3 regions of the Streptomyces sp. NPDC002513 genome follow, and region 3 is predicted to be linked to each of the others. Evidence: riboswitches for the same ligand, from Rfam matches in the RefSeq annotation. Region 3 holds a riboswitch; each other region holds the start of a gene.
The links. Region 3 has a riboswitch for glycine ahead of gcvT (glycine cleavage system aminomethyltransferase GcvT). Riboswitches for the same ligand answer to the same signal wherever they lie in the genome.
Positions count from the first base shown of each region.

Region 1 (9,458 bases), on a different contig from region 3:
AGCCGAGCCTGCGCGGGAAGGCCGTCGTCGTGGGCGGGCTCGGGCCCCGCGGGGTGGTGGCGACGGCGTCGTACGAGGCCCGTGTGTTCGGGGTGCACTCGGCGATGCCGATGGCCCAGGCGCGCCGGCTCGCGCCGAACGCCGCGTATCTGACGCCGCGCTTCGGGCTCTACCGGCAGATCAGCGAGCAGGTCATGGGGCTGCTGAGGGCCCTGTCGCCGCTGGTGGAGCCGTTGAGCCTCGATGAGGCGTTCGTGGACCTGGAGGCCGGGGGAGCCGCCTGGGACGAGGAGTCGGCGCGGCTCGTGGGGGTCAGGCTGCGCGCGGACATCCGGTCGGTCACGGGTCTGACGGGCTCGGTGGGACTCGCCGCCTCCAAGATGCTCGCCAAGATCGCCTCCGAGCAGGCCAAGCCGGACGGCCTGGTGCTGATCCCGCCGGGCACCGAGCGGGCCCTGCTCGGCCCCCTGTCGGTGCGCACGCTGCCGGGGGTCGGGCCCGCTACCGGGGACCATCTGCGGCGGGCCGGGATCACCACGGTCGACGAGATCGCCGAGGCGGGCGAGGACGAGCTGGTCAGGCTGCTGGGCAAGGCTCATGGGCAGGCGCTGTACGCCATGGCCCTGGCCCGGGACGAGCGGCCCGTCGTGGCGGAGCGGGAGGCCAAGTCGGTCTCGGTCGAAGACACGTATGACGTCGACATCCACGACCGGGTCCGGGTCGGACTGGAGGTGCAGCGGCTCGCGGACCGTTGTGTGCGACGGCTGCGGGACGCCCGGCTGTCGGGAAGGACCATTGTGCTGAAGGTACGCAGGTACGACTTCTCGACCCTGACCCGCTCCGAGACCCTGCGCGGCCCCACGGACGACCCCGCGGTGGTACGCGAGGCGGCCGCGCGGCTGCTGGAGTCCGTGGACACCACCGGCGGGGTCCGGCTGCTCGGCGTCGGCGTCAGCGGGCTCGCCGACTACACGCAGGAGGACCTGTTCGCCCAGGCACACCTGGCGGCCGGGGAGGCGGTGGCCGAGGAGCGTCCGGAGGAGGAGGCCGCCGCCGAGCCCGTCGAGGAGGAGCCGACGGCACCGGCCGAGCCGGTCTGGCGCGCGGGGCAGGACGTGCGGCACATCGACCACGGGCACGGCTGGGTGCAGGGCAGTGGGCTGGGCAGGGTGACGATACGGTTCGAGACGCCCGACTCGGGGCCGGGGCGCGTGCGTACGTTCCGCACCGACGACCCAGGGCTGGAGCCGACGGACCCGCTGCCCCTGGTGCCACCAAGGCCCGAGGCCGCCGAAGAGAGCCTCGGGCCCGCCGAGGCAGGACCCGAGGCGGCCGAGACGCGGGCGGGCAGCGGGGCGTGAGGGCGCGCCGACGGTCCGTGGAGCATGGCGGCGTCCGGGATCTGAACGGTGGCGGTGAGCAGCGGGGCGGGAGGACGCCGCGGGCCGGGACGGGGCCGTGACAAGGCCGTAGAGCAGCGTGGGGCCGGCACGGTCCCACGGCCCATCGACGCGCGGGGGAGGCCCGCTCTCAGGTCCCCTCGGGCTTCGCGAGCCGCCCGAAGTCGCGGTCCGGCGGCGCGGGCGGCGGGGCCACATCGAGGCCGTAGTGGTGGTAGAGCTGCAGCTCCTGTTCGGGCGAGAGGTGCCGTCCGACGCCGAAGTCGGGTGCCTCCTTGATCAGCGCACGTTCGAAGGGCACGTAGAGCGTGCCCTCGACCAGTCGGCTGGGCTCCAGCGGCACGAACGCGTCCCTGCTGAACAGACCTGTCCGTATGGCAGCCCACTCCGGCACCCCGGTCGCGTCGTCGAGATAGACCTCGTCGATCGTGCCGATCTTGACCCCATTGCGGTCGAACGCCTTGCGGCCGATCAGATTCCGCGGATCGATATCGGTCTGCACGGTCCCTCCAACTGGTCGCAACACATCCGTCAGCACTACAAAAGAGCACATTCAGCACGACGGCCACTCGAAGGTTGCCTGGTGGTCCCCGCTGGTAGTCTGGCAAGCGGCTGCTGACCCCGTGCGGGAGAGTCCTCCGGAGCGATCCGGAGGCGCCGAAGGAGCAAACCCTCCCCGGAATCTCTCAGGCACACGTACCGCACGGACGAGGTCACTCTGGAAAGCAGGGCGGGTGTCGACGGCTCCCGCTCTCACCGACGGTGAAAACCGGAGCGCCTTCGGGCGGACCGGTGAAGCTCTCAGGTCGAGATGACAGAGGGGGAGGCCGTCGGGGTACCCGCGCCGGGGTGCCCCTCGAAGGTCGCGTCAGACCAGGAGGCCTCCGCAATGACCGCCCATCGCATTCCGCTCTCCGAGCTCGAACAGGGAACGCCCTTCGAGCAGCGCCACATCGGGCCCGACCAGGAAGCGCGGGCCAAGATGCTCGCGCAGGTCGGCTACGGCTCGCTCGACGAACTCACGGCCGCCGCGGTCCCGGATGTGATCAAGAACGCCGATGCCCTCGACCTGCCGGGCGCGCGCACCGAGGCCGAGGTGCTGGCCGAGCTGCGCTCGCTCGCCGGCCGCAACCAGGTCCTCGACTCCATGATCGGTCTCGGATACCACGGCACCTTCACGCCGCCGGTGATCCTCCGGAACGTGATGGAGAACCCGGCCTGGTACACCGCGTACACCCCCTACCAGCCGGAGATCTCGCAGGGCCGGCTCGAGGCGCTGCTGAACTTCCAGACCATGGTCGCCGACCTCACCGGCCTGCCGACCTCCGGTGCCTCCCTGCTCGACGAGGGCACGGCAGCCGCCGAGGCGATGGCGCTGTCCCGGCGCATGGGCAAGAACAAGAAGGGCCTGTTCCTGGTCGACGCGGACGCGCTGCCGCAGACGATCGCCGTGATCCAGACCCGTGCCGAGCCCACCGGCGTCGAGGTCGTCGTCGCCGACCTCGGCGACGGCATCCCGGCCGAGGTCGCCGGGCGGGAGATCAACGGCGTACTGATCCAGTACCCGGGCGCCTCCGGTGCCGTACGCGACATCAGGCCGGTCATCGAGCAGGCCCACGAGCTGGGCGCGCTCGTCACCGTCGCCGCCGACCTGCTCGCGCTCACGCTGCTGACCTCGCCCGGCGAGCTGGGCGCCGACATCGCCGTCGGCACCACCCAGCGCTTCGGTGTGCCGATGGGCTTCGGCGGCCCGCACGCCGGCTACATGGCCGTGCAGGAGAAGTTCGCCCGGAGCCTGCCGGGACGGCTCGTCGGCGTCTCCGTGGACGCGGACGGACACAAGGCGTACCGGCTGGCGCTGCAGACGCGGGAGCAGCACATCCGCCGGGAGAAGGCGACCAGCAACATCTGCACCGCCCAGGTGCTGCTCGCGGTGATGGCCGGGATGTACGCCGTCTACCACGGGCCCGAGGGCCTGCGGACCATCGCGCGACGCACGCACCGGTACGCCGCGATCCTCGCCGCGGGACTCACCGCAGGCGGAGTCGAGGTCGTCCACGGTTCCTACTTCGACACTCTCACCGTGCGGGTGCCGGGCCGGGCCGACGCGGTCGTCACCGCCGCCCGCGAGCGGAGTGTGAACCTGCGCCTCGTCGACGCCGACCATGTGTCGATCGCCTGTGACGAGACGACCGGCCGGGCCCAGCTCGGAGCCGTCTGGACCGCGTTCGGCGTCGAGGGCGATGTCGCGGCGCTGGATACGACGGCCGAGGACGCGCTGCCGCAGACGCTGCTGCGCACCGACGACTACCTCACGCACGTGGTCTTCCACCAGCACCGTTCCGAGACCGCGATGCTGCGCTACCTGCGCCGGCTGGCCGACCGCGACTACGCGCTCGACCGGGGCATGATCCCGCTGGGCTCCTGCACCATGAAGCTGAACGCGACCACCGAGATGGAGCCGGTGACCTGGCCCGAGTTCGGGCAGCTGCACCCCTTCGCGCCCGCCGAGCAGGTACAGGGCTACCTCACGCTCATCCGTGAGCTGGAGGAGCGGCTCGCCGAGGTCACCGGCTACGACAAGGTCTCCCTCCAGCCCAACGCCGGTTCGCAGGGTGAGCTGGCCGGTCTGCTCGCAGTGCGCGGCTACCACCGCGCCAACGGCGATGACCAGCGCACCGTGTGCCTCATCCCGTCCTCCGCGCACGGCACGAACGCCGCCAGCGCCGTCATGGCCGGTATGAACGTCGTCGTCGTGAAGACCGCGGAGGACGGCGAGATCGATGTCGAGGACCTGCGCGCCAAGATCGAGAAGTACCGCGACGAGCTGGCCGTGCTGATGATCACCTACCCGTCTACGCACGGTGTGTTCGAGGAGCACGTCGCCGACATCTGCGCCGCCGTGCACGAGGCCGGAGGCCAGGTGTACGTCGACGGTGCCAACCTCAACGCCCTGGTCGGCCTCGCCAAGCCCGGCCACTTCGGCGGCGACGTCTCGCACCTCAACCTGCACAAGACGTTCTGCATCCCGCACGGCGGCGGCGGCCCCGGCGTCGGCCCGGTCGGTGTGCGGGCGCACCTGGCGCCGTACCTGCCGAACCACCCGCTGCAGCCCGCGGCCGGTCCGGAGACGGGCGTCGGCCCGATCTCGGCCGCCCCGTGGGGCTCGGCGGGCATCCTGCCGATCTCGTGGGCGTACGTCCGGCTCATGGGCGGGGAGGGCCTCAAGCGGGCCACGCAGGTGGCGGTGCTCTCCGCCAACTACGTCGCCAAGCGCCTGGAGCCGCACTACCCCGTCCTCTACACCGGCCCGGGCGGCCTGGTCGCGCACGAGTGCATCATCGACCTGCGCCCGCTGACCAAGGCGACCGGTGTGAGCGTCGACGACGTCGCCAAGCGGCTGATCGACTACGGCTTCCACGCACCGACCATGTCGTTCCCGGTGGCAGGCACGCTGATGATCGAGCCGACCGAGTCCGAGGACCTCGCCGAACTCGACCGGTTCTGCGACGCGATGATCGCCATCCGTGCCGAGATCGAGAAGGTCGGCTCGGGGCAGTGGCCCGCCGAGGACAACCCGCTGCGGGGCGCCCCGCACACCGCGGCGGCGCTCGGCGGCACGTGGGAGCACGCGTACACGCGTGAGGAGGCCGTCTTCCCGGCCGGCGTGTCGGCCGCGGACAAGTACTGGCCGCCGGTGCGCCGCATCGACCAGGCCTTCGGCGACCGCAACCTGGTCTGCTCCTGCCCGCCGCTGGACGCTTACGACGAGTAATCGCCGCGGGATATGCGTCGGGGCCGGTGCGGAGCGTATGTCTCCGGCCGGCCCCTCGTGTCACGGGGGCAGTATGTGCCCCTCGTAGCGCGGGGCAGCGTCTGCCCCGCGCGCGCCGCTCAGGCGGCCGTCGTCACCCGGTCGATGCCCAGCGGGCGGTGCGGGGCGATGATCTGGCCGTCGGGCAGAAGCTCACCGGTGTCCTCGAAGAGCAGAACGCCGTTGCACAGCAGGCTCCATCCCTGCTCCGGGTGGTGCGCCACGAGACGGGCGGACTCCCGGTCGGCGGATTCGGCGGTCGGGCACGGTGGCTGGTGCTGGCACATGGTGGATGGGATCTCTCGCTCTGTCGTGACGGGTGAGATGGCTGTCGTGTCTGTCCTGCGGCTCGTCGTGTCGTTCATGGCCGCCCCCCGTTGGCGATACGTTCCGGGACCAGTGTTGCCCCACGGCCGTCAATCCGCAGGCATTTCGCTGTACCGGTTCTCACAGGTTCATGACGCGTCACCCGTGCGGACGGTTCGGCCCAACTCCCCTGTCTCTTCCGGCGGTTTGCGATGGCCGGAAGGGGCTGGTGAGGGCGGGCAGGCCCTCACTTCGTCTCTCGTACGAGCACGGTGGGGCACGTGCGAGCGAGGGGCACGCGGGCGTTTCGACGCGCGCACGGAACGTGCCCCGCGGCTGTTTCCGGCGGCGGGGCACGGGTCGGGGACGGTGCTGGTGCCTAGGCGGGCGAGCCGAGCAGCGGGGCCGGAGTCATGCGCAGGGTGAGCACCGGCAGGAGGTCGGCGGCGCGATGCGGGCGGTGCGCCGCTATGCCGGGCGGGGCCGGGGCGAGCGGAACCAGGAGATCGGTCGCCGCCAGGGAGCCGGACGCGCCGTCGGCGGAGCAGTCGCCGTGCAGCCACAGGGTGAGCATGTACAGCTTCGGCACGGACAGCAGCCGGGCCTGGTAGGGCTGTGTCACCGACTCCGCCTGGCGCAGGGCGCGTTCGGTGGCGGCGATGTAGGGGCCTTCGAAGAAGTGCGAGAACGCCCAGCCGTCAGGGGTGAGCATGGTCTCGGCGGCGGCGACGGCGCGGTCCCCGGAGCGCATGAGGAAGCGCCACCCCGCGAGCCGGGTGGTCCACTCGCCCGTGGGAGTGATCCGGTCCAGTACGTGCACGGGCAGCGGGAGTTCGGGTGTCACGGGTCCCTGGGCGGCTCGCAGGGACGGAGTACGAGCCTCCTGGACCGCGGTGGGGGAACCGAGTGCCGTGAGGACGGAACGGAGAGCGGGCGCGGGTGCCGGGGGGACATGCAGCAGCATGGTGGGTCGCCTCTCATTCGACAGGCACGGTGGCGCGGGGGCGATGCGGGAAGGGCGGGCGGACGTCGCTGTCAGCTCTGGGGGTCAGAGGAGCGGGGGAACTGCGCCCGGACGAATGGAGGCGCTGTGACGACAGGCCCAGGACCGTGCACGCCGACTCTCTCTGCCCCGTCCGGCGAGTTTATACGACGCGTGTTCATACAATGTTTCGGCTAGTCGTCCCGCACATGACGAACAAGGGGATATCCGGTCGCTGATTAGCGGGATTCGTCCCGATATCGCGCGGGGCCTCCCAGGCGTGACCTCGGATTACTCGTCCGTAGCGGTCGGCCGATTCTCATCGACGTTTTTTACGTCGGGGTTGCGTCATGAGATTGCGTGCGCATGCCGGGGGAATGTGCCCGGAGCCGCTGCCCGCCAGCCTAGCGGGTGGCGGCCGTACGCGGGGGCGTTATCGATCGCGTTGCCGGGGCATCATCCACCGTGACCCAGGACAGCAGCGGCCGGTACGTCGGCCTGCCCATCCTAGGAGGGATGTGCTCGATGGGAGAGAAGGTCGTGGCAGGGGCGTTCGACCTCTCCGATCGTCAGCGCTACCGCGACAAGCTCAGGCGGTGTCTGACGGGACTCGCGCGACTGCTGGAGGAGGAGAGGTTCGACCGCCCGAAGAACCTCATGGGTCTGGAGATCGAATTGAATCTCGCCGGACCGGACGGCATGCCGAGAATGATGAATGCTCAAGTGCTGGAAAGGATTGCAAGCCGAGATTTTCAAACAGAACTCGCCATGTTCAATCTGGAAGTCAACATAGCTCCACACCGGCTGGGTGGCAGGGTGTTCGACCGGCTTGCCGAAGAGTTGCGCATCTCGCTCGCCTATGCCCACCGGAAAGCGAACGAGGTCGACGCCGGCATCGTGATGATCGGTATTCTGCCGACGCTCGACCGCGACGACCTGGTCTCCTCCAACCTCTCCGCCGTCGACCGGTACACCCTGCTCAACGACCAGATCGTGGCCGCCCGCGGCGAGGACTTCACTCTCGACATCGACGGGGTGGAGCGGCTTGTGTGCACCTCCCGCTCGATCGCGCCCGAAGCCGCCTGCACCTCCGTCCAGTTGCACCTCCAGGTGACCCCGGCGCGCTTTCCCGACGTGTGGAACGCGGCGCAGGCGGTCGCGGCGGTGCAGATCGCCCTCGGCGCCAACTCGCCCTTCCTGTTCGGACGTGAGCTGTGGCGCGAGTCCCGGCCGCCGCTGTTCCAGCAGTCCACCGACACCCGGCCGCCCGAACTGCAGGCACAGGGGGTACGGCCGCGCACCTGGTTCGGGGAGCGCTGGATCACGTCGGCCTACGAGCTGTTCGAGGAGAATCTGCGCTACTTCCCGCCGCTGCTGCCGATCTGCGACGACGAGGATCCCCTGGGCGTGCTCGACGAGGGCGGCACACCCAAGCTCGCCGAACTCGTCCTGCACAACGGCACGGTGTACCGCTGGAACCGGCCGGTGTACGGCATCGCCGACGGCGTCCCGCACCTGCGGGTGGAGAACCGGGTACTGCCCGCCGGCCCCACCGTCGTCGATGTGATCGCCAACGCGGCCTTCTACTACGGCGTCGTCCGCGCCCTCGCCGAGGACGCGCGGCCGGTGTGGACGCGGCTGCCGTTCGAGGCCGCCGCCGCCAACTTCGACGATGCCTGCCGCCACGGCATCGAGGCACGGCTGCGGTGGCCGCGGCGCGGGCGGTACGGCGGGATCGCCGAGGTGGAGGCCGTGGACCTGGTGCGCGACGAACTGCTGCCGCTCGCCGCGGCGGGGCTCGACGCGTGGGGTGTGGAGCCGGCCGACCGGGACCTGTACCTCGGTGTGATCGAGGAGCGGTGCCGGCTGCGGGCCAACGGCGCGACCTGGCAGGCGGCCACCTTCCACCGGGCCCTGGAGCGGGGACTCGACCGGGACGCCGCGCTGGCCGCCACGACCCGGCGGTACGGCGAGCTGATGCACGGGGGCGAGCCGGTGCACACCTGGCCGGTCGGGTTAACGGAACCGGTGCTGCTGGGCTGAGCGGCGCCTTCCGCCCTTGTCGTGCCCTTTCCTTTGGTGGCGTTCCGTGCGGCGTCCGCGTTCCGTGCGGCGTTCCCGTTCCGTGCGGCGTCCGCGTTCCGTGCGGCGTTCCCGTTCCGTGCGGCGTCCGCGTTCCGTGCGGCGTTCCCGTTCCGTGCGGCGTCCGCCTCCGCGGCCTGTCACACACGATCTCGTAACCGGGCGAAGATGGAACGTGGCGGGATCGCTCATTGCTCAACAGGAGGCGGGAGTGCAGGTGGAGGCAGGGTCGGTGGCCGAATCTTTTCCGGCGAAGCAGCCGACGCGACGGATGCTCCGTGACGAGGCGCTGCTGGTGCTGGCGTTGTCGCTCGGCGCGAGCGGGGTGTCCGCACTGATCAGCTTTGTCGGCTCGGTCACCAAGCCGGGAGGTCTCAAGGACCAGGCGGCGACCCTCAACGCCTCGGCCGCACCAGGCCGCCCCTGGCTCGATCTCGCCTGGCAGCTCTTCGGCATCACCACGGCACTCGTGCCGGTCGCGCTCGTCGCGCACTTCCTGATGCGCGAGGACACGTCGCTGCGTACGCTCGGCTTCGACCGCACGCGGCCGTGGCCGGACCTCGGGCGCGGGGCGCTGATCGCCGCGGTGATCGGTTCCACCGGCATCGCGTTCTACCTGGCCGCCCGGGGCTCCGGCGCCAACCTCACGGTGGTGCCGGAGGCGCTGCCCGACGTGTGGTGGAAGTTTCCGGTACTCCTCCTGTCGGCGGTGCAGAACGCGGTCCTGGAGGAGGTCATCGTCGTCGGCTATCTGCTGCGCCGGCTCGGCCAGTTGGGCTGGACCCCTGGCACGGCTCTGGTGGCCAGCTCGGTGCTGCGCGGCTCCTACCACCTCTACCAGGGCATCGGCGGCTTCCTGGGCAACATGGTGATG
Region 1 covers NZ_JBSFXK010000085.1:9,296-18,753, forward strand. Annotated here, with positions in the region: gene ACWD5Q_RS32760 (DNA polymerase IV) at 1-1,361, shown strand, start outside; gene ACWD5Q_RS32765 (PRC-barrel domain-containing protein) at 1,531-1,902, opposite strand; glycine riboswitch at 2,017-2,112, shown strand; gene gcvP (aminomethyl-transferring glycine dehydrogenase) at 2,290-5,175, shown strand; gene ACWD5Q_RS32775 (DUF5999 family protein) at 5,295-5,501, opposite strand; gene ACWD5Q_RS32780 (hypothetical protein) at 5,900-6,484, opposite strand; gene ACWD5Q_RS32785 (glutamate-cysteine ligase family protein) at 7,028-8,545, shown strand; gene ACWD5Q_RS32790 (CPBP family intramembrane glutamic endopeptidase) at 8,796-9,458, shown strand, end outside.
Region 1: linked by a shared signal. The riboswitch ahead of gcvP (aminomethyl-transferring glycine dehydrogenase) and the one ahead of gcvT (glycine cleavage system aminomethyltransferase GcvT) in region 3 are both predicted to bind glycine.

Region 2 (9,458 bases), on a different contig from region 3:
ACCGCCTACTCGTCGGGCGGGCCGTTCATCGACGGATACGCGATCGCGATCATCGGCGTCGCGTTCACCACGCTCACCCCGGCGCTGGACATGACCACCGGCGACAAGGGTCTGGTCGCGGCCTCCAGCCTGATCGGCATCTTCTTCGGCGGGGCGGTCTTCGGATACGTCACCGACAAGATCGGCCGGCACGTCATGTACATCGCCGACCTGGCCGCGCTGGCGTTGTTCTCCGTTCTGTCCGCCTTCGTGACCGAGGTCTGGCAGCTGGTCGTCCTGCGCTTCCTGCTCGGTTCGGCCATCGGTGCCGACTACCCGATCGCCACGTCCCTGCTGGCGGAGTACCTCCCGCGGCGGTACCGCGGCCGGATGCTCGGCGCCACCTTCGTGGTCTGGGCGCTCGGGGCCGCGGCGGCGTACCTCGTGGGCGTTGGTCTTGAGGAACTCGGCGTGAACGCCTGGCGCTTCATGCTCGCCAGCCCCGCCGTGTTCGCCGTCGTGACGCTGTTCCTGCGGCTCGGCACTCCAGAGTCGCCGCGCTGGCTGCTCAGCAAGGGCCGTACCGAGGAGGCCGACCGGTCGATCAAGAAGGTCTTCGGCTCGCGGTACGGCGTGGCGGACCTGGCCGCGGAGCTGGCTGCCGCGAGGACCAGCTACGCCACGGTGTTCCGCAAGCCATACCTCGAGCGCACCCTGTTCGTCGGTATTTTCTGGACCGCCCAGGTGATTCCGCTGTTCGCGCTGTATTCGTTCGCCCCGGACCTGCTGGCGGGCATGGGAATCACCGGCAACGTCGCGGAAATCTTCCTCGCCGCGCTGTTCGTCATCGGCGGCGTCCCCGGGCTGTGGCTGGTCGAGCGGATCGGCCGACGGGCGCTGCTGCTGTGGTCCTTCGGGATCATCGGGATCGCTCTCGGTATCCCCGGGCTGGCGCCGGGAGCGCCGGCCTGGGTCTCCTTCGCCGCGATCTGCGTCTTCGCACTCGCCTCGGGCGGCTCCAGCTTCCTCGAGGTGGTCTACCCCAACGAACTCTTCCCGACCGAGATCCGCGCCACCGCCGTCGGCGTGGGCACCGCGTTGTCCCGCATCGGGGCGGCCGCAGGCACCTACCTGATGCCGTTCGCCCTGGCCAGGAGCCAGAACCTGCCGCTCCTGGTCGGCGCCGTCGTGTCGGTCGTCGGGCTCCTGGCCACGCTGGCCTGGGGCACCGAGACCCGAGGCCGATCGCTGAGCGACACCTGCCTCGGCCGACAACCCTGCTGAGACTCCCGGACCCCGCCTCACCACCACCGCGAACTGACAGGAGACCGTGATGAACCACGACAACCGGCCCACCCCGATCGGCGCCCTCGACGCCACGAAGGTCCCGCGCTTCGCCGGTCTGGGCACCTTCGCCCGGATCCCGGACATCGGCTCGGTCAGCGACTACGACATCGCGGTCCTGGGCGTGCCGTTCGACGGGGGCACGTCGTACCGGCCGGGCGCCCGCTTCGGACCGATGGGCGTCCGTCAGGCCTCCCGTCACCTGCGCCCGAAGTTCCACGTCGAGCTCGACACCGCGCCACTGGAAGCACTCCAGGTCGTCGACGCCGGCGACGTTCCCTGTACGCCGTTCAGCATCGACGAGGCGGTCGCCCAGATCGAGGGCTACGCCCGCGACATCGCGGGCCGGTCCGACCGGCGCATCGTGAGCATCGGCGGAGACCACACCATCGCGCTGCCCATGTTGCGCGCGGCCAAGGACAAGTACGGCCCGATCGCGCTGGTCCACTTCGACGCGCACCTCGACACCTGGGACACCTACTTCAACGCTCCGATCACGCACGGCACGGTGTTCCGCCGGGCCTTCGAAGAGGGCCTGCTCGCCGAGGACAAGTCCATACACCTGGGCATCCGCGGACCGATCTACGACCAGATGGACCTGGTGAACGACAAGGCGTTCGGCTTCCGGGCGATCCGTGCCGGGGACCTCGACGTGATCGGGATCGACGGGGCGGTGGACGCCGTACGACGACGCGTGGGCGACGCACCGGTGTACATCTCCATCGACATCGACGTGCTCGACCCCGCATTCGCACCGGGAACGGGAACGCCGGAGATGGGCGGGTTCAACAGCCGAGAGCTGCTTCGCCTGCTGCGCAGCCTCGACGGACTCGACATCGTCGGCGGGGACGTGGTCGAAGTCGCTCCTGCCTACGACCACGCCGAGATCACCTGCGTCGCCGCCGCCACCGTGGTGTTCGACCTGGTCACGCTCATGACGAAGCACCGCGTGGCCAGTCCCGTGCTCCCGGCATCGGAGCACGCCTGATTCCGGACGTGATCGACGGTCACCAGGGTCGTCAGGGTGCCGACCCGCCCTGACGGCGCCTCCACCCGGCCTTGCGGTCCGGCTCGACAACTCAACACAAACGCTGCTCGAACCGGAGCGGGAGAGCCCTCGCCCAGTCCTGGCGAGGCGCCGAAGGAGCAACTCTCCCCAGAATCTCTCAGGCACAAGTACCGCTCCGGTGAAGCGACTCTGGAAAGACGGGACGTCAACGTCCTGCGCCCACGGTGCAAACCGCCGGACCCGGTGGTGAAGCTCTCAGGTACCGATGACAGAGCGGGGAGGTCACCCGTCCACGGCGCCGCGTCCGCGGCGCCCCCCATCAGGGAGCCTCCCGCCATGACCTCACCCGGATCCTCCGCGTCCGGCGAGTTCGCCGCCCGTCACATCGGTGTCGGCGACGCCGACCGCGCCAAGATGCTCGCCGACGTCGGCTACCCGACACTGACCGAGCTGATCGACGCCGCTGTCCCGAGCGGCATCCGGAGCACCTCCGACCTGAACCTGCCCGCCGCCGCCACCGAGGCCGAGGCGCGCGCCGAGCTGCACGAGCTCGCCCGTAGGAACACCGTCGCCGTCCCGATGATCGGCCTCGGCTACCACCCGACCATCACACCCGCGGTGATCCGGCGCAACGTGCTGGAGGATCCGGCGTGGTACACCGCCTACACGCCGTACCAGCCGGAGATCAGCCAGGGCAGACTCGAGGCGCTGATCAACTTCCAGACCATGGTCGGCGATCTCACGGGACTGCCGACGGCCAACGCGTCCCTGCTCGACGAGGGTACGGCGGTCGCCGAGGCGGTCACGGTCATGCGCCGTGTCGCCGGCGAGAAGAGGTCCACCCGCGTCCTGGTCGACCGCGACACCCTGCCGCAGACCCTCGACGTCCTGCGCACGCGTGCCGACGCGGTCGGTGTCGAGGTCGTCGAGATCGATGTCGCCGAGCCGCTGCCGGAGGACGACTTCTTCGGGGTGGTGCTGTCCTACCCCGGCTGCTCGGGCGCGGTCCGCGACCTGCGCGAGGTGACCGCTGCGGCACGGGCGCGCGGGGCGCTGGTCACGGTCGCCGCCGACCTGCTGGCGCTCACCCTGCTCGTGCCGCCGGGCGAGTTCGGCGCCGACATCGTCGTGGGATCGTCCCAGCGCTTCGGTGTCCCCTTGTTCTACGGCGGGCCGCACGCCGGCTACATCGCGGTCCGCGAAGGGCTGACACGCCATCTGCCCGGCCGGCTCGTGGGCGTGTCCATGGACGACGCCGGCCGGCCGGCGTACCGCCTCGCCCTGCAGACCCGCGAGCAGCACATCCGGCGCGACAGGGCGACTTCGAACATCTGCACGGCGCAGGTGCTGCTGGCCGTGGTCGCGTCGATGTACGCCGTCTACCACGGCTCCGACGGTCTGGCCGAGATCGCCCGACGGACGCACCGGCACGCCACGCTCATCGCTGCGGGTCTACGGGCGAGCGGGATCACGGTGGTGCACCGCGCGTTCTTCGACACTCTGCTGGTGCGGGTCCCCGGCCGGGCCGAGGAGGTCGTCGCGGCAGCGCACGGCAAGGGTCTGCGGCTGCGGCTGGTGGACGAGGACCATGTCGGCGTCTCCTGCTCCGAGGTCACGACGCAGGAGCACGTCCGCCTCGTGCTCGACGCCTTCGGCCGGGCCGGCGACGGCGACCTGGACGGGCCGGCAACCGGCGCTTCGGCAGCACTTCCGTCGGGGCTGCGTCGTACCTCCCCTTTCCTCACCCACCCGGTCTTCCACCAGCACCGTTCCGAGACCGCGATGCTGCGCTACCTGCGCAAGCTGTCCGACCGTGACTTCGCGCTGGACCGCGGCATGATCCCGCTCGGGTCCTGCACGATGAAGCTCAACGCGACCACGGAGATGGAACCGGTCAGCTGGCCCGCCTTCGCGGACCTGCACCCGTTCGCCCCCCTCACGGACGCGACCGGGTACCTGACCCTGATCGAGCAGCTCGAGACATGGCTGGCCGAGGTCACCGGTTACGCCAAGGTCTCCATCCAGCCGAACGCCGGATCGCAGGGCGAGCTCGCGGGCCTGCTCGCGATCCGTTCCTATCACCGGAGCAACGGCCAGTCCGGGCGCGACGTGTGCCTGATCCCGGCGAGCGCGCACGGTACCAACGCGGCCTCCGCGGTCATGGCCGGGATGCGCGTCGTCGTGGTGGCGTCACGGCCAGACGGCACGGTCGACCTCGCCGACCTCGCGGCCAAGTGCGCGAAGCACGCCGAGGACCTGGCCGCGATCATGGTGACCTACCCCTCGACACACGGTGTCTACGAAGAGAGCATCACCCGGCTGTGCGAGCTGGTTCACGAGCACGGCGGACAGGTGTACGTCGACGGTGCCAACCTCAACGCGCTGCTCGGGGTCGCCAAGCCGGGTGAGTTCGGTGGCGACGTGTCCCACCTCAACCTGCACAAGACGTTCTGCATCCCGCACGGCGGCGGCGGGCCGGGCGTCGGCCCGGTCGCGGTGGCCGAGCACCTCGCACCGTACCTGCCCACCCACCCGCTGCACCCCGACACCGGCCGCCGCGGCGGGACCGGGTCGGTGAGCGCCGCACCGTTCGGCAGTGCCGGCATCCTGCCGATCCCGTGGGCCTACATCCGGATGATGGGCGCGGAGGGGCTGACCGAGGCCACCAAGACGGCCGTGCTGAGCGCCAACTACGTGGCCCGTCGGCTCGCGCCGCACTTCCCCGTCCTGTACTCCGGGGAGGCCGGCCTCGTCGCGCACGAGTGCATCCTCGACGTACGCCCGATCACCGCCGCCACGGGTGTGACGGTCGACGACATCGCCAAGCGGCTCATCGACTACGGCTTCCACGCGCCGACGACGAGTTTCCCGGTCGCCGGCACGCTGATGGTCGAGCCGACGGAGAGTGAGAGCCTTCAGGAGCTGGACCGCTTCTGCGAGGCGATGATCGCGATCCGCGCCGAGATCGACCTGGTGCACCAGGGCGCCTGGACCCTCGAGGGGAGCCCGCTGCGACGGGCGCCGCACACCGCGGCCGCGATCGCCGGTCAGTGGACCCGGGCCTACTCGCGCGAGCGGGCCGTCTTTCCGGCGGGCGTCACGCCCGACAAGTACTGGCCGCCGGTCGGCCGGATCGACCAGGCGCACGGCGACCGGAACCTGGTCTGCGCCTGCCCGCCCCCCGAGTCGTTCGAGTCGTGATCCGACCGGTCACGGTCTGAGGGAACCACCATGTCCAAGAAGACACCACTGCACGGCATCCACGCCGAACTCGGAGCGTCGTTCACCGACTTCGCCGGCTGGTCGATGCCGCTGCGCTACACCTCCGAACTGGCCGAGCACCACGCCGTACGGACCACCGCCGGAATCTTCGACCTCACCCACATGGGCGAGATCGAACTGTCCGGTCCCGAGGTGGGCCGGGCCCTCGACCACGCGCTGGTCGGGAAGCCGTCGAAGATCGCCGTCGGCCGCGCCCGCTACTCCATGCTGGTCCACGACACCGGCGGAGTCCTCGACGACCTCGTCGTCCACCGCCTGGCCGAGGAGAAGTACCTCGTCGTGGCCAACGCCGGCAACGCGCTGGTCGTGCTCTCCTGCCTGCGTGACCGGATCGACGGCTACGTCGCCACGATCCGGGACGCTTCCAGCGAGTGGGCGCTGATCGCGGTCCAGGGGCCGAAGTCGCCGACGATCCTCAGCGAACTGGCCGACGTCGACGTGCCGTCGCTGAAGTACTACGCGATCGACCGGGCACGGCTGGCGGACCGCGAGGTGCTGCTCGCCCGCACCGGCTACACCGGCGAGGACGGCTTCGAGATCTACTGCCGCCCCGAGGACGCGGTGGCCCTCTGGCGAGCCGTCAGCGCCGCGGGCGCGGAGCACGGCCTTCTCCCCTGCGGCCTGGCCTGCCGCGACACGCTGCGCCTCGAAGCCGGCATGCCCTTGTACGGCCAGGAACTCACCGTGCGCACCACGCCGTTCGACGCGGGACTCGGCCGCATCGTGGTGTTCGGGAAGCCCGGCGGGTTCGTCGGCGAGGCGGCCCTGGCCGCCTGCCGTGACAAGGGGCCGGACCACGTGCTCGTCGGGCTGACCTCGACCGGCCGACGAGCTGCGCGCACCGGCTACGCCGTACTCGCCCCGGACACCGGCGAGCGCCTCGGCGAGGTCACCTCAGGCGCCCTGTCGCCCACCCTCGGCCACCCCGTGGCGATGGCCTACCTGCCGGCCGGCCGGAGTGCACCCGGCACGAAGGTGCTGGTCGACATCCGAGGCAGCCAGGAGTACGCCGAGGTCGTCCCGCTGCCCTTCTACCGCCGCCAAGCCTGACCGCGTCCCAAGGGCCCCCACATCAGCCACACCCGGTCCTCCCGGACCGGCCGACATTCCCAGGGAACCCATCATGAGCCTGCCCACCGACCTGAAGTACACCAGCGACCACGAGTGGATCGCGACCGACGGCGACGTGTCGACCGTCGGAGTCACGGCCCACGCGGCCGACGCGCTCGGCGACGTGGTCTACCTCGACCTGCCCGTCGTCGGCGCGACGATCAAGGCCGGCGAGGCGTGCGGAGAGATCGAGTCGACCAAGTCCGTGAGCGACCTGTTCGCTCCCGCGGACGGCGAGGTCGTCGAGATCAATGAAGCCGCGGTAGCCGATCCCGGCCTGGTCAACTCCGACCCGTTCGGAGCGGGCTGGCTGTTCCGGTTGCGGATCACCGGCGCGCCCGACTTGCTGGACGCGACCGCCTACACGACTCTCACCGAAGGAGCCTGAGATGTCCGTGCTGGACCGTCGGCTCGCCGACTTCGACCCCGAGGTGTTCGCCGCCGTGCGTGCCGAGCTGGTGCGCCAGCAGAACACGCTGGAGATGATCGCCAGCGAGAATTTCGCACCGGTGGCGGTGATGGAGGCTCAGGGCTCCGTCCTGACCAACAAGTACGCCGAGGGCTACCCGGGCCGCCGCTACTACGGCGGGTGTGAGCACGTCGACGTGGTCGAGTCCCTCGCCATCGAACGGGTGAAGGGATTGTTCGGTGCGGCCTTCGCCAACGTGCAGCCGCACTCGGGCGCCCAGGCGAACGCCGCCGCGATGACGGCGCTTCTCGAGCCGGGAGACACCATCCTGGGCCTGGACCTCGCGCACGGTGGTCACCTCACCCACGGCATGCGCATCAACTTCTCCGGCAAGCTCTACAACGTCGTCGCCTACCACGTCTCCGCGGAGGACAACCGCGTCGACATGGCGGAAGTGCAGCGACTCGCCGAGGAGCACCGGCCGCAGCTGATCATCGCAGGCTGGTCGGCGTACCCCCGGCGGCTCGACTTCGCCGCCTTCCGGCGGATCGCGGACCGGGTCGGCGCGTACCTGATGGTGGACATGGCGCACTTCGCCGGGTTGGTCGTCGCCGGGCTCCACCCGAACCCGGTGGCGTACGCCGACGTGGTCACCACGACGACGCACAAGACGCTCGGCGGCCCGCGCGGTGGAGTCGTGCTGACCAACCGCGCGGACGTGGCGAAAAAGGTCAACAGCGCGGTCTTCCCCGGCCAGCAAGGCGGCCCGCTGGAGCACGTGATCGCGGCCAAGGCGGTTGCGTTCAAGATGGCGTCCGAGCCGGTGTTCCGCGAGCGCCAGGAACGCACCCTCGCGGGCGCACGGCTCCTCGCGGAACGGCTGAGTGCTCCCGACGTCGCGGGCGCGGGTGTGTCCGTGCTGTCGGGTGGCACCGATGTCCATCTGGTCCTGGTCGACCTGCGTGAGTCCGAGCTCGACGGGCAGCAGGCGGAGGACCGCCTGCACCACATCGGCATCACGGTGAACCGCAACGCCGTACCCTTCGACCCCCGCCCGCCGATGGTGACCTCGGGGCTGCGGATCGGTACACCGGCCCTGGCCGGCCGCGGCTTCGCGGAGGCCGCGTTCGCGGAGGTCGCCGACATCATCGCGCAGGCCCTGAGGCCGGCGTACGACGAGGACCTCGCCACCGAGCTGCGGGCTCGTGTGGCCACGCTCGCCCACGCACACCCCTTGTACCCGGAGCTGTGAGATGAGCGGAACCAACACGCCTCCCGTGGCGCCCGACGGCCGCAGGCTGCTGCGGCTGGAGGTGCGGAACAGCCAGACACCCGTCGAGCGCAAGCCCGGATGGATGAAGGCCCGGGTGCGGATGGGGCCGGAGTACACCGCGCTGCAGTCGCGGGTGAAGGCCGAAGGGCTGCACACGGTGTGCCAGGAGGCGCGCTGCCCCAACATCTTCGAGTGCTGGGAGGACCGCGAGGCCACCTTCCTCATCGGCGGCGACCAGTGCACCCGGCGCTGCGACTTCTGCCAGATCGACACCGGCAAGCCCCAGCCTCTTGACCGGGACGAGCCGCGCCGGGTGGCGGAGTCCGTGGCGACGATGGGGCTGCGCTACGCCACCGTCACCGGCGTGGCCCGCGACGACCTGCCCGACGGCGGTGCCTGGTTGTACGCCGAGACGGTCCGGCGGATCCACGCGCTGAACCCGGACACCGGGGTGGAGATCCTGATCCCGGACTTCAACGGTGTCCCCGCATTGCTGACCCAGGTGTTCGAGTCCCGCCCGGAAGTGATGGCGCACAATGTGGAGACAGTGCCCCGGATCTTCAAACGGATCCGGCCCGCCTTCCGCTACGACAGGTCCCTCCGTGTGCTCACCGCGGCGCGGGAGTTCGGTCTGGTCACCAAGTCGAACCTGATCCTGGGCATGGGTGAGACCCGGGAGGAGGTCTCGACCGCGTTGCAGAACCTGCACGACGCCGGGTGTGACCTGATCACCATCACCCAGTACCTGCGGCCCTCAGCGCGGCATCACCCGGTGGAGCGGTGGGTCGAGCCCGAGGAGTTCGTCGAACTCCAGCAGGAAGCCGAGGAGATCGGCTTCGCCGGAGTGATGTCCGGTCCCCTGGTCCGCTCGTCCTACCGTGCCGGACGGCTCTACCGGCAAGCACTCGGCAAAAGACCTCCGCAAGACCCGAACAACTCAATACATCGCTAGGTGTACTGACCTGCGTCGCTCCGGTCCCGTCGGGCGGTCACAGACCCAGGTCGCCGAGGCCCGGGTGGTCGTCGGGGCGGCGTCCCAGCGGCCAGTGGAA
Region 2 covers NZ_JBSFXK010000010.1:119,579-129,036, reverse strand. Annotated here, with positions in the region: gene ACWD5Q_RS10090 (MFS transporter) at 1-1,263, shown strand, start outside; gene speB (agmatinase) at 1,313-2,311, shown strand; glycine riboswitch at 2,420-2,515, shown strand; gene gcvP (aminomethyl-transferring glycine dehydrogenase) at 2,669-5,533, shown strand; gene gcvT (glycine cleavage system aminomethyltransferase GcvT) at 5,564-6,664, shown strand; gene gcvH (glycine cleavage system protein GcvH) at 6,738-7,112, shown strand; gene glyA (serine hydroxymethyltransferase) at 7,114-8,385, shown strand; gene lipA (lipoyl synthase) at 8,387-9,358, shown strand; gene ACWD5Q_RS10055 (nuclear transport factor 2 family protein) at 9,396-9,458, opposite strand, start outside.
Region 2: linked by a shared signal. The riboswitch ahead of gcvP (aminomethyl-transferring glycine dehydrogenase) and the one ahead of gcvT (glycine cleavage system aminomethyltransferase GcvT) in region 3 are both predicted to bind glycine.

Region 3 (9,458 bases):
GTCTTCGAGGACATTGATGGGGTGGGCGATGTCGGTGGCCTTGCGCTCGAGATAGCCGGCCATGCCGCCGCGGGTGGCGTTTCCTTCGGCGACGGCAGCCAGGACCGACAGGTACAGGGTGGTGTCGCGCAGGTCGGGTTCTTCGGCCAGCAGGTACCGGGCCTCGCGGAACAGCGGGGTCTCGGGGTTGAGTACGGTGCGCGTCACCCAGTCGTCGAAGTCGTCGAGGCTGCTGGGAGTGTCGCCGCGCGCGAACTCGCGGCGATAGGCGGGGGTGCCGCCGACGACTGCGTGGACCTGCAGGGCGAGGCGCGGGTCGGTGATCTCCCAGAAGTCGGCGGCGAGTCGGTGGTCGAGCGGACGCACGAGGAGATCGAGGCCTGCGCGGCCGCGCAGGGGGGCATTCCCGGCGAGGAGTCTGCCCATGAAGGACAGGGCCGAGCCGCACAGGAGCAGCCGGGTGCGGGAGGTGGCACGCTGCTCACGAAGCGGCCGAAGCGCCTCCTGGAACAGAGAAGGCAGCTCGGGGTTGGCCTTGGCGAGGTAGGGGAACTCGTCGATGACCACGGGGACAGGTCGCCCATGGCCGAGCGCGAGGAGGGCGTCGATGGCTTCGGCCCAGGTGGCGAAGTGGTAGGGGCTGGCGGGGCGAGTGTGCTCGGTCAGGGCTGCGCTGATCCGGCGCAGCGACTCCGCATCGGTCGCCTCGGTGGCGCCGAAGTAGAAACCTCCGGCGGCGCGGCAGGCCGCGTCGAGGAGGAAGGTCTTGCCCTGCCGGCGTCGACCGGAGACCACGCCGAGGGTGGCACCGGGCTGTGGGTCGAGGATGAAGCGTTGCAGCGCGGCCCACTCGTAGTCGCGGTCGAACATGTCGGAGGGCTTGTCCACCCGAGACTCCCCATGATCCTAGGGATGCACTTCTATAAACTGTACCTCTATATTCTGGGATTGCGTGCATGTCGTCATGCGCCTCAGCTCAGGTCGCAGTTTGGTTGCGCAGGGAGGCCATGGCGCGGGACAGGTTGTCGGTGCGGATCTTGGAGTCGTCCTTGCGGAACGTGCGGTCCCGCATGTGGTGCAGAAGGTTCTCGGTACCCCAATGGCCTCCGATCCAGGTGGCGGGCTCGGTGCAGGTGGCGTCGGAGACGCTCAGGCTGGTGATCAGGTAGACGCGCTCGATGGTCAGCTGCCCCTGAGGGCCCATTCCCCTAGCACTCGATGATGTTCACCGCGAGACCGCCCCGCGCCGTCTCCTTGTACTTCACGCTCATGTCCGCGCCTGTCTCCTTCATCGTCTTGATGACCTTGTCGAGGGAGACCTTGTGGGAGCCGTCGCCGCGCATCGCCATGCGGGCCGCCGTGACCGCCTTGACCGCGGCCACGCCGTTGCGCTCGATGCACGGGATCTGGACCAGGCCGCCGACCGGGTCGCAGGTCAGGCCGAGGTTGTGCTCCATGCCGATCTCGGCCGCGTTCTCGACCTGCTCGGGGGTGCCGCCCAGGACCTCCGCCAGCGCGCCCGCCGCCATCGAGCAGGCCGAGCCGACCTCGCCCTGGCAGCCGACCTCCGCGCCGGAGATGGACGCGTTCTCCTTGAAGAGCATGCCGATCGCGCTCGCGGCGAGCAAGAAGCGGACCACTCCGTCCTCGTCCGCGCCGGGCACGAAGTTGATGTAGTAGTGCAGCACCGCCGGGATGATGCCCGCGGCTCCGTTCGTCGGGGCCGTGACCACCCGGCCGCCCGCCGCGTTCTCCTCGTTCACCGCCATCGCGTAGAGGGTGAGCCACTCCATCGCGTGGGCCAGCGGGTCGCCCTCGGCCCGGAGCTGGCGCGCGGTGACGGCCGCGCGGCGGCGCACCTTCAGACCGCCCGGCAGGATGCCCTCACGGGACAGGCCGCGCGCCACGCATTCCCGCATGACCCGCCAGATCTCCAGCAGGCCCTCGCGGATCTCCTCCTCCGTGCGCCAGGCCCGCTCGTTCTCCAGCATCAGCGAGGAGATCGACAGACCGGTCTCCTTGGTCAGACGCAGCAGCTCGTCCCCGGTGCGGAAGGGGTACTTCAGCACCGTGTCGTCGAGCTTGATGCGGTCCGCGCCGACCGCGTCCTCGTCGACGACGAAGCCGCCGCCCACCGAGTAGTACGTCTTGGCCAGCAATTCGGTCCCCGAGGCGTCGTACGCCCACAGGGTCATGCCGTTCGCGTGGTAGGGGAGCGTCTTGCGGCGGTGCAGCACCAGGTCGTCGTCGTAGGAGAACGCGATCTCCTGCTCGTCGAGCAGCCAGAGGCGGCCGGACTCCCTGATGTCCTCCACCCGCTGGTCCGCGCTCTCCACGTCCACCGTGCGCGGCGAGTGGCCTTCGAGCCCGAGCAGCACGGCCTTGGGCGTGCCGTGGCCGTGGCCGGTGGCGCCCAGGGAGCCGTACAGCTCCGAGCGCACGGACGCGACCGATTCCAGCAGGCCCTCGTTGCGCAGGCGGAGGACGAACATGCGTGCAGCGCGCATCGGGCCGACCGTGTGGGAGCTGGACGGGCCGATGCCGATCGAGAACAGGTCGAAGACCGAGATGGCCACGGGGACTCCTCAATACGGGGGTGGTGCAGGGGCCGGCCGGGCACCGCGCTCCTCTCCAGTGTGCGCGGTGCCGGCCGGAAGGTGACTTACTGGGCGAGCCCCGGGTACAGCGGGTGCTTGTCGGCCAGGGCCGTCACCCGGGCCTTCAGCGCCGCGGCGTCGTAGGACGGCTTGAGCGCCTCGGCGATGACGTCCGCGACCTCGGCGAAGTCCTCGGCCGTGAAGCCGCGGGTCGCCAGGGCGGGCGTGCCGATCCGGAGGCCCGAGGTGACCATCGGGGGGCGCGGGTCGTTCGGGATCGCGTTGCGGTTGACCGTGATGCCGACCTCGTGCAGGCGGTCCTCGGCCTGCTGACCGTCCAGCTCGGAGTTCCGCAGGTCGACCAGGACGAGGTGCACATCGGTGCCGCCCGACAGGACGTCCACGCCCACGGCCCGGACATCGTCCTCGACCAGGCGCTCGGCCAGGATGCGGGCGCCTTCCAGCGTACGCTGCTGGCGCTCCTTGAAGTCCTCGCTCGCCGCGATCTTGAAGGCGACCGCCTTGGCGGCGATCACATGCTCCAGGGGACCGCCCTGCTGACCGGGGAAGACCGCGGAGTTGATCTTCTTGGCCAGTTCGGCCGTCGAGAGGATCACGCCACCGCGGGGACCGCCCAGCGTCTTGTGGGTGGTGGTGGTGACCACGTGGGCGTGCGGGACCGGGTTCGGGTGCAGACCCGCCGCGACCAGACCGGCGAAGTGCGCCATGTCGACCATGAGGTACGCGCCGACCTCGTCCGCGATCCGGCGGAAGGCGGCGAAGTCGAGCCGGCGCGGGTAGGCCGACCAGCCCGCGACGATCAGCTTCGGCCGGTTCTCCTTGGCGAGGCGCTCGACCTCGGCCATGTCGACGGTGCCGTCGTCGCCCACGTGATACGCGACCACGTGGTAGAGCTTGCCGGAGAAGTTGATCTTCATGCCGTGGGTCAGGTGCCCGCCGTGCGCCAGGTTCAGCCCCATGATCGTGTCGCCGGGCTGGAGCAGCGCGAACATCGCCGCCGCGTTGGCCTGGGCACCCGAGTGCGGCTGCACGTTGGCGTGCTCGGCGCCGAAGAGTTCCTTGACGCGGTCGATGGCGATCTGTTCGATCACGTCGACGTACTCACAGCCGCCGTAGTAGCGGCGGCCCGGGTAGCCCTCGGCGTACTTGTTGGTGAGGACCGAGCCCTGGGCCTCCATGACCGCGACCGGGGCGAAGTTCTCCGAGGCGATCATCTCGAGGGTGGACTGCTGACGGTGCAGCTCGCCGTCGACGGCGGCGGCGACATCCGGGTCGAGCTCGTGCAGGGGAGTGTTCAGAATCGACATGGATACGGTTCCTCAGCTGCCGGAGAACTCGGTGTACTCGTCCGCGGTGAGCAGGTCGGCGGGCTCCTCCGACACGCGCACCCGGAACAGCCAGCCGCCCTCGAAGGGGGCGGAGTTCACCAGCGACGGGTCGTTCACCACGTCCTCGTTGACGTCCGTGACCTCGCCGGAGACCGGGGAGTAGAGGTCGCTGACCGACTTGGTCGACTCCAGTTCGCCGCAGGTCTCGCCCGCGCTCACCGTGTCACCGACCTCCGGGAGCTGGACGAACACGACATCGCCGAGCGCGTTGGCCGCGTGCTCCGTGATGCCGATCGTCGAGACGCCGTCCTCGGCGCCCGACAGCCACTCGTGCTCCTTGCTGTAACGCAGCTGCTGGGGGTTGCTCATGGCCTGAATTCTCCTGTACGCGGGGGAGTGGTGGTGAAGGGGGACTGCTGAAGAAGTCCGTGAGCAGGGCGGACGGCGGGCGGTGCCCCGTCCGGCCCGGGCCCGGTGTCTACTTCTGGCGCTTGTAGAACGGCAGCGCCACGACCTGGTACGGCTCGTGGCTGCCCCGGATGTCCACCGCGACCCCGGCCGTGCCGGGCGCGGAGTGCGCGGCGTCGACGTACGCCATCGCGATCGGCCGGCCCAGCGTGGGGGAGGGCGCGCCGGAGGTGACCTCGCCGATCACCTCGCCGCCGGAGACGACGGCGTACCCGGCCCGCGGCACGCGCCGGCCCTCGGCGACCAGGCCGACCAGGACGCGCGGCGGGTGCTGCGCCGCGCGCTCGGCGGCCTCGAGGAGCGCCGCGCGCCCCACGAAGTCGCCCTCCTTCTCGAACTTCACGACCCGGCCGAGCCCGGCGTCGAAGGGGGTCAGGGAGGTGGTCAGCTCGTGCCCGTACAGCGGCATGCCCGCCTCCAGGCGGAGCGTGTCCCGGCAGGACAGACCGCAGGGGATCAGGCCGGCCGGCGCGCCCGCCTCGGTCAGCGCCTGCCACAGCTTCTCGGCGTGCTCGGGGGCGACGAACAGTTCGAAGCCGTCCTCGCCGGTGTAGCCGGTGCGGGCGATCAGCGCGGGGACGCCGGCGACCGTGCCGGGCAGGCCCGCGTAGTACTTCAGGCCGTCCAGGTCGGCGTCGGTGAGGGACTTCAGGATGCCGGGGGACTCCGGGCCCTGGACGGCGATCAGCGCGTAGGCGTCCCGGTCGTCGCGCACCTCGGCGTCGAAGCCGGCGGACCGCTCCACGAGCGCGTCCAGCACCACCTGGGCGTTGGAGGCGTTGGCGACGACCATGTACTCCCGCTCGCCGAGCCGGTACACGATCAGGTCGTCGAGGATGCCGCCGTCCGCCTGGCAGATCATGGTGTAGCGGGCGCGGCCGACACCGACCGAGCCGATGTTGCCGACCAGGGCGTGGTCCAGCACCCGGACGGCCTCGGGACCGGACACCGTGATCTCGCCCATGTGTGAGAGGTCGAAGAGGCCCGCCCTCGTCCGGACGGCGAGGTGCTCGTCGCGCTCCGAGCCGTACCGCAGGGGCATGTCCCAGCCGGCGAAGTCGGTCATCGTCGCGCCCAGCGAACGATGCAGGGCATCGAGTGCGGTGTGGCGCAGGGGGCTGCTACTGCTCATCGGTTGTGCTCCCAGGGCGATGGGGTCCCCTCGCGCGAGCGAAGCCGGGCGCGGGGAGGGCGAGGTCGTTTCCTCCCCATCTGTCATCGGAACCTGAGAGGTTCGCCATGACCCCGCGCGGCGGGGTGTCATGGCTTGCACCTTGGGTGGAGCCGCCGGTGGCGGCCCGCTTTCCAGATGTGCCTCGCCCGCGCGGTATCGGGGCCTGAGAGATTCAAGGGAGGGACTTGCTCCTTCGGCGCCCGGGGTGGACGTACGGCAGACGACGTACGGACCCGGGACTCTCCCGCGCGGATTCAAGCGGCCGGTATGCAGTTGGCGGGCACATCATTGCACGCCTCGTCCGATCACGGCAGGGCCGCACCTGTAACCGGCTTGTGGCGCTACGGCGACGGAATCACGAGACACCGCGCATTACCTTCTCTTTACGCTCGACGGGGAGGGGACTTCCTGACCCCCCAGGGGAGGACGATCACGGTGAACAGGACGACGGCGTACGCGACGACCTCGGGCTTCGCGGTGCACAGCCGGCCGGGAGCCCCGGCCCGGCAGGCCCGCCGGGCACCGCGGGCGGCCACCGGCGCCCAGGTCCGTGATCTGCGCGACCGGGCCGGGCGCGTCCCCCGGGGGCTCACCTTCGACGCGGGCGACGTCGTCGTGATCACCGGTCTGCCCGGCAGCGGCAAGTCCACCCTCATGCGCCGTGCGGTACGGGGGGCGCGGATCGACTCCCAGGACGTCCGCGACCGCTGGGACGAGCGCCTCTCCCGCTTCCTGCCGTACGCGGTCTACCGCCCCCTCGTCCGCCTCGCCCACTACGCCGGCCTGCGCCGCGCCCTGCGCACCGGCACCGGGGTCGTCGTCCACGACTGCGGGACGCAGCCCTGGGTGCGCTCCTGGCTGGCCCGCGCGGCCCGCCGCCGCGGCGGCACCCTCCATCTGCTCGTGCTCGACGTCACCACGGACGCGGCCCTGGCGGGCCAGCGCGAGCGCGGCCGGGGCGTGTCGCGGTACGCGTTCCTCAGGCACCGCCGGGCCGCCGGGCGTCTGCTGGGCTCCGTCGAGCGGGGCACCGTCCCGGACGGCTGCGGCTCGGTGGTCCTCCTCGACCGTCAGGCGGCGGACGTCCTGCGCCGGATCGACTTCGCGGGCTGACGCCGACGCCGCGGACGGGGGGCGCTCGCGCGGGACCGGGGCGGGCATTGCGGGAGCAAGGACGGTTTCGCGGGACCGAGGTCGGCTGCGTGCGATCGTGGCCGGTCGCGCGGGACCGGGGCGGGCTCGGCGAACCGAGGGGGCCGACTCCGGACCCGAGGCCGGTTGCGCGGACCGGAGCTGGTTACGCGGGACCGGGGCCGCCTTCGCGCACCGGGGCCGGCTTCGCCGCCTGAGGGGCGCGGCCCGCGTACCCGTTAGCCTTGCGCATCTCAGCAGTGGTTCCTCAGCTCTTTCGCAGGCGGTAGCAGAGATGGACTTCCCGGCGGACCTTCCCGCGGACTTCCCCGCACAGGCACACCCCCATCCGCACGGCGGCTGGCCGGGCAACGAGCTGGAGGAGGTGCTCTCCGCCTCGCTCGGCATCCCCTCGGCCGGCGGCCGGATCGTGGAGGTCCTCGGCCGCAGCTTCCTGTGGGTGCCGCTGCCGAGCGGCGGCGGCCCGCACAGCGGCCCGCTCGACCTGCCCACGGTGGAGATCGAGGGGCAGGCGTATGTGCCGGTGTTCACCTCGGAGGAGCAGTTCCGCCAGGTCGTCGGCAACCACATGTCGTACACGATCGCGCCCGCCGTCGAGTTCGCCCGCGGGCTGCCCCCGCAGGTCGGCATCGCGGTCAACCCCGGCGGCGTGGTGGGCGTGCCGCTGCCGCCGGACGCGGTGGCCGAGCTGTGCCGCGCCGGGCGCACCCCGCTGGACGGCCCCGTGAGCGGCGGGCGCGTCCGGCTGTTCGAGCCCGACTGGCAGGACGACCCGGTGGACTTCCTCGCCGCCGCCTCCGCCGAGTTCGCGGCGACCGGGGTGGTGCTCACCGCGCGCCGTTGCCTGGCCGCGATCGAGACCGCCGACCCGGTGATGTTCATCGGCGTCGAACTCTCCTCCCAGGAGGCCGACATACGTACGCTCCCGCTGGACGCGCTCGGCCGGGCGCTCGGGCAGGTGCCGGTGGGCGTGCCCGTGAACATGGTGTTCCTGGATGTGGCGCAGGACCCGGTCGGGGAGTGGCTGCGGGAGCACGTACGGCCGTTCTACCAGCACGGTTACTGAGCCGCCCGCGCCCGCGGCACGCGGTGCCGGGGCGATGCGGGGCGGTGCGCGTCAAGGCGCTGTCAGTAGGGCGCCTTAACCTGGTTTCATGGCCGGGACGGGACAAGCCCGTCTCCGGCCCGGGGCGGGGGCCCGGTCCCCGGCGCGGCCGCGGGGGGATGCGGTGTCCCGCGGACAGGAGAGAATGGCCAGTGCCCTGTCGGGGCACTGGGTCGGGGCGGCGCGGCTGAGAGCCGTGCACCACGCACCGAAGGTCTCCGTCGGGGTTGTCAGGTTTGTCGTGAAGGGGCGGTAGAGGGTGAGCGCGTCGGGCACGGCCGCGGCCGGACAGGTCGAGCAGATGCTGCGCCAGGTGACGCCCGGGCGTTACGACGCCTACGAGGCGCTGCTGCGCGTCCTCGCGACCCCGTCCTCCGGCCAGGTCTGGATGCTGCTCTGGCACGGCCAGGCCGGCTCGCCCGACGCCCAGTACGGACACATGGAGGTGAACGGCTACGGCTACGCGCCCTGCGTCACCTCCGCCCAGGAACTCTCGGCCTGCGGCTGGAACCGCTCCTACGAGGTGGTCGACGGCCTCGACGCGGCCCGCACCCTCTACCCGGACCACTACGGCCTGTGGCTCAACCCGCATGCGCCGGGCGGCGGCGTCGGCATCCCCTGGCTGGATCTGCGCCGCATCGCGACCGGCCTGGAGCGTCAGCCCGCCGGCCCGCTCCGGCTCGCCGAACCGGTCATCGCGATCCCACAGTTCTACGCCCTCCTCACGCAGAACGCACACCGCACACCCGCGGTGCGCTCGCTGCGGCGCGCCTGGGTGCAGCCCGCCCTCGGCGCTCCCTATCTGGCGATCGGCCTGGACGTCTACGACACCTCGCCGCCCGCCGTCGACTCGGTGCGCGCGATGATGCAGAGCTCCGTCGGGGCGGTCCCGGAGGGGCTGCCCGTGTCGACCGTCGCCATGTCCGACGCGCACGACCCGGTCGCGATGTGGCTCCGCGCCCACGCCCGTCCGTTCTACGACCGTGAGGCCCACGCCGCCCCGGCCCAGGCTCCGGCGGCCGGGGGGTACGGCTATCCGCCGGGGCGCGGCGCCTACTGACCGAGGACCGCGCCGGGGTCGGTCACCGGGCTGTCCGAGGATCGGTCAGGTCCGCCGCCAGGAGCCCCTCTTCGCGCGTAGATGCGGGTGGATGATCCGAGTCTCGTGCGGTGTGTCCCGGTTGGCGGGTGTCCGCACCCCGTTACCCAACGTCCGGATAACGGAACCCCCTTGCCCGCATCACGTTTACGCATCCATTCACCGTCAAGTCTGGCAACTGATCGCCGAAGCGTTGAAGACTCCCGCTTCAAGGGGTTCCAACCCCTGTGTACGACGGACTGATCATGCCGCCACCGCGGCAAGTGCGGGCCGGTCACCGCCGGTTGAGAGGGGTCCCTGCCAGATGACGGCACCATTGCACGAGCCGACCGCGGAAGCGGCACCGAGTGCCGCCGAGGAAGCGGCGCTTGCGGCTGCCGGGGAGAAGGGTGTCCAGGGGCGTTCCCTGGGCCGGATCGCCTGGGAGCGCCTCAAGCGGGACAAGCTCGCCCTGACGGGTGGCGTCGTCGTGCTGGTGCTGATCCTGATGGCGGTCTTCGCCCCCGTGATCACG
Region 3 covers NZ_JBSFXK010000021.1:75,737-85,194, reverse strand. Annotated here, with positions in the region: gene ACWD5Q_RS16710 (AAA family ATPase) at 1-888, opposite strand, end outside; gene ACWD5Q_RS16705 (hypothetical protein) at 977-1,204, opposite strand; gene ACWD5Q_RS16700 (L-serine ammonia-lyase) at 1,209-2,576, opposite strand; gene glyA (serine hydroxymethyltransferase) at 2,663-3,925, opposite strand; gene gcvH (glycine cleavage system protein GcvH) at 3,938-4,315, opposite strand; gene gcvT (glycine cleavage system aminomethyltransferase GcvT) at 4,425-5,546, opposite strand; glycine riboswitch at 5,617-5,729, opposite strand; glycine riboswitch at 5,730-5,845, opposite strand; gene ACWD5Q_RS16680 (AAA family ATPase) at 6,018-6,701, shown strand; gene ACWD5Q_RS16675 (enhanced serine sensitivity protein SseB) at 7,015-7,806, shown strand; gene ACWD5Q_RS16670 (enhanced serine sensitivity protein SseB C-terminal domain-containing protein) at 8,105-8,905, shown strand; gene ACWD5Q_RS16665 (ABC transporter permease) at 9,249-9,458, shown strand, end outside.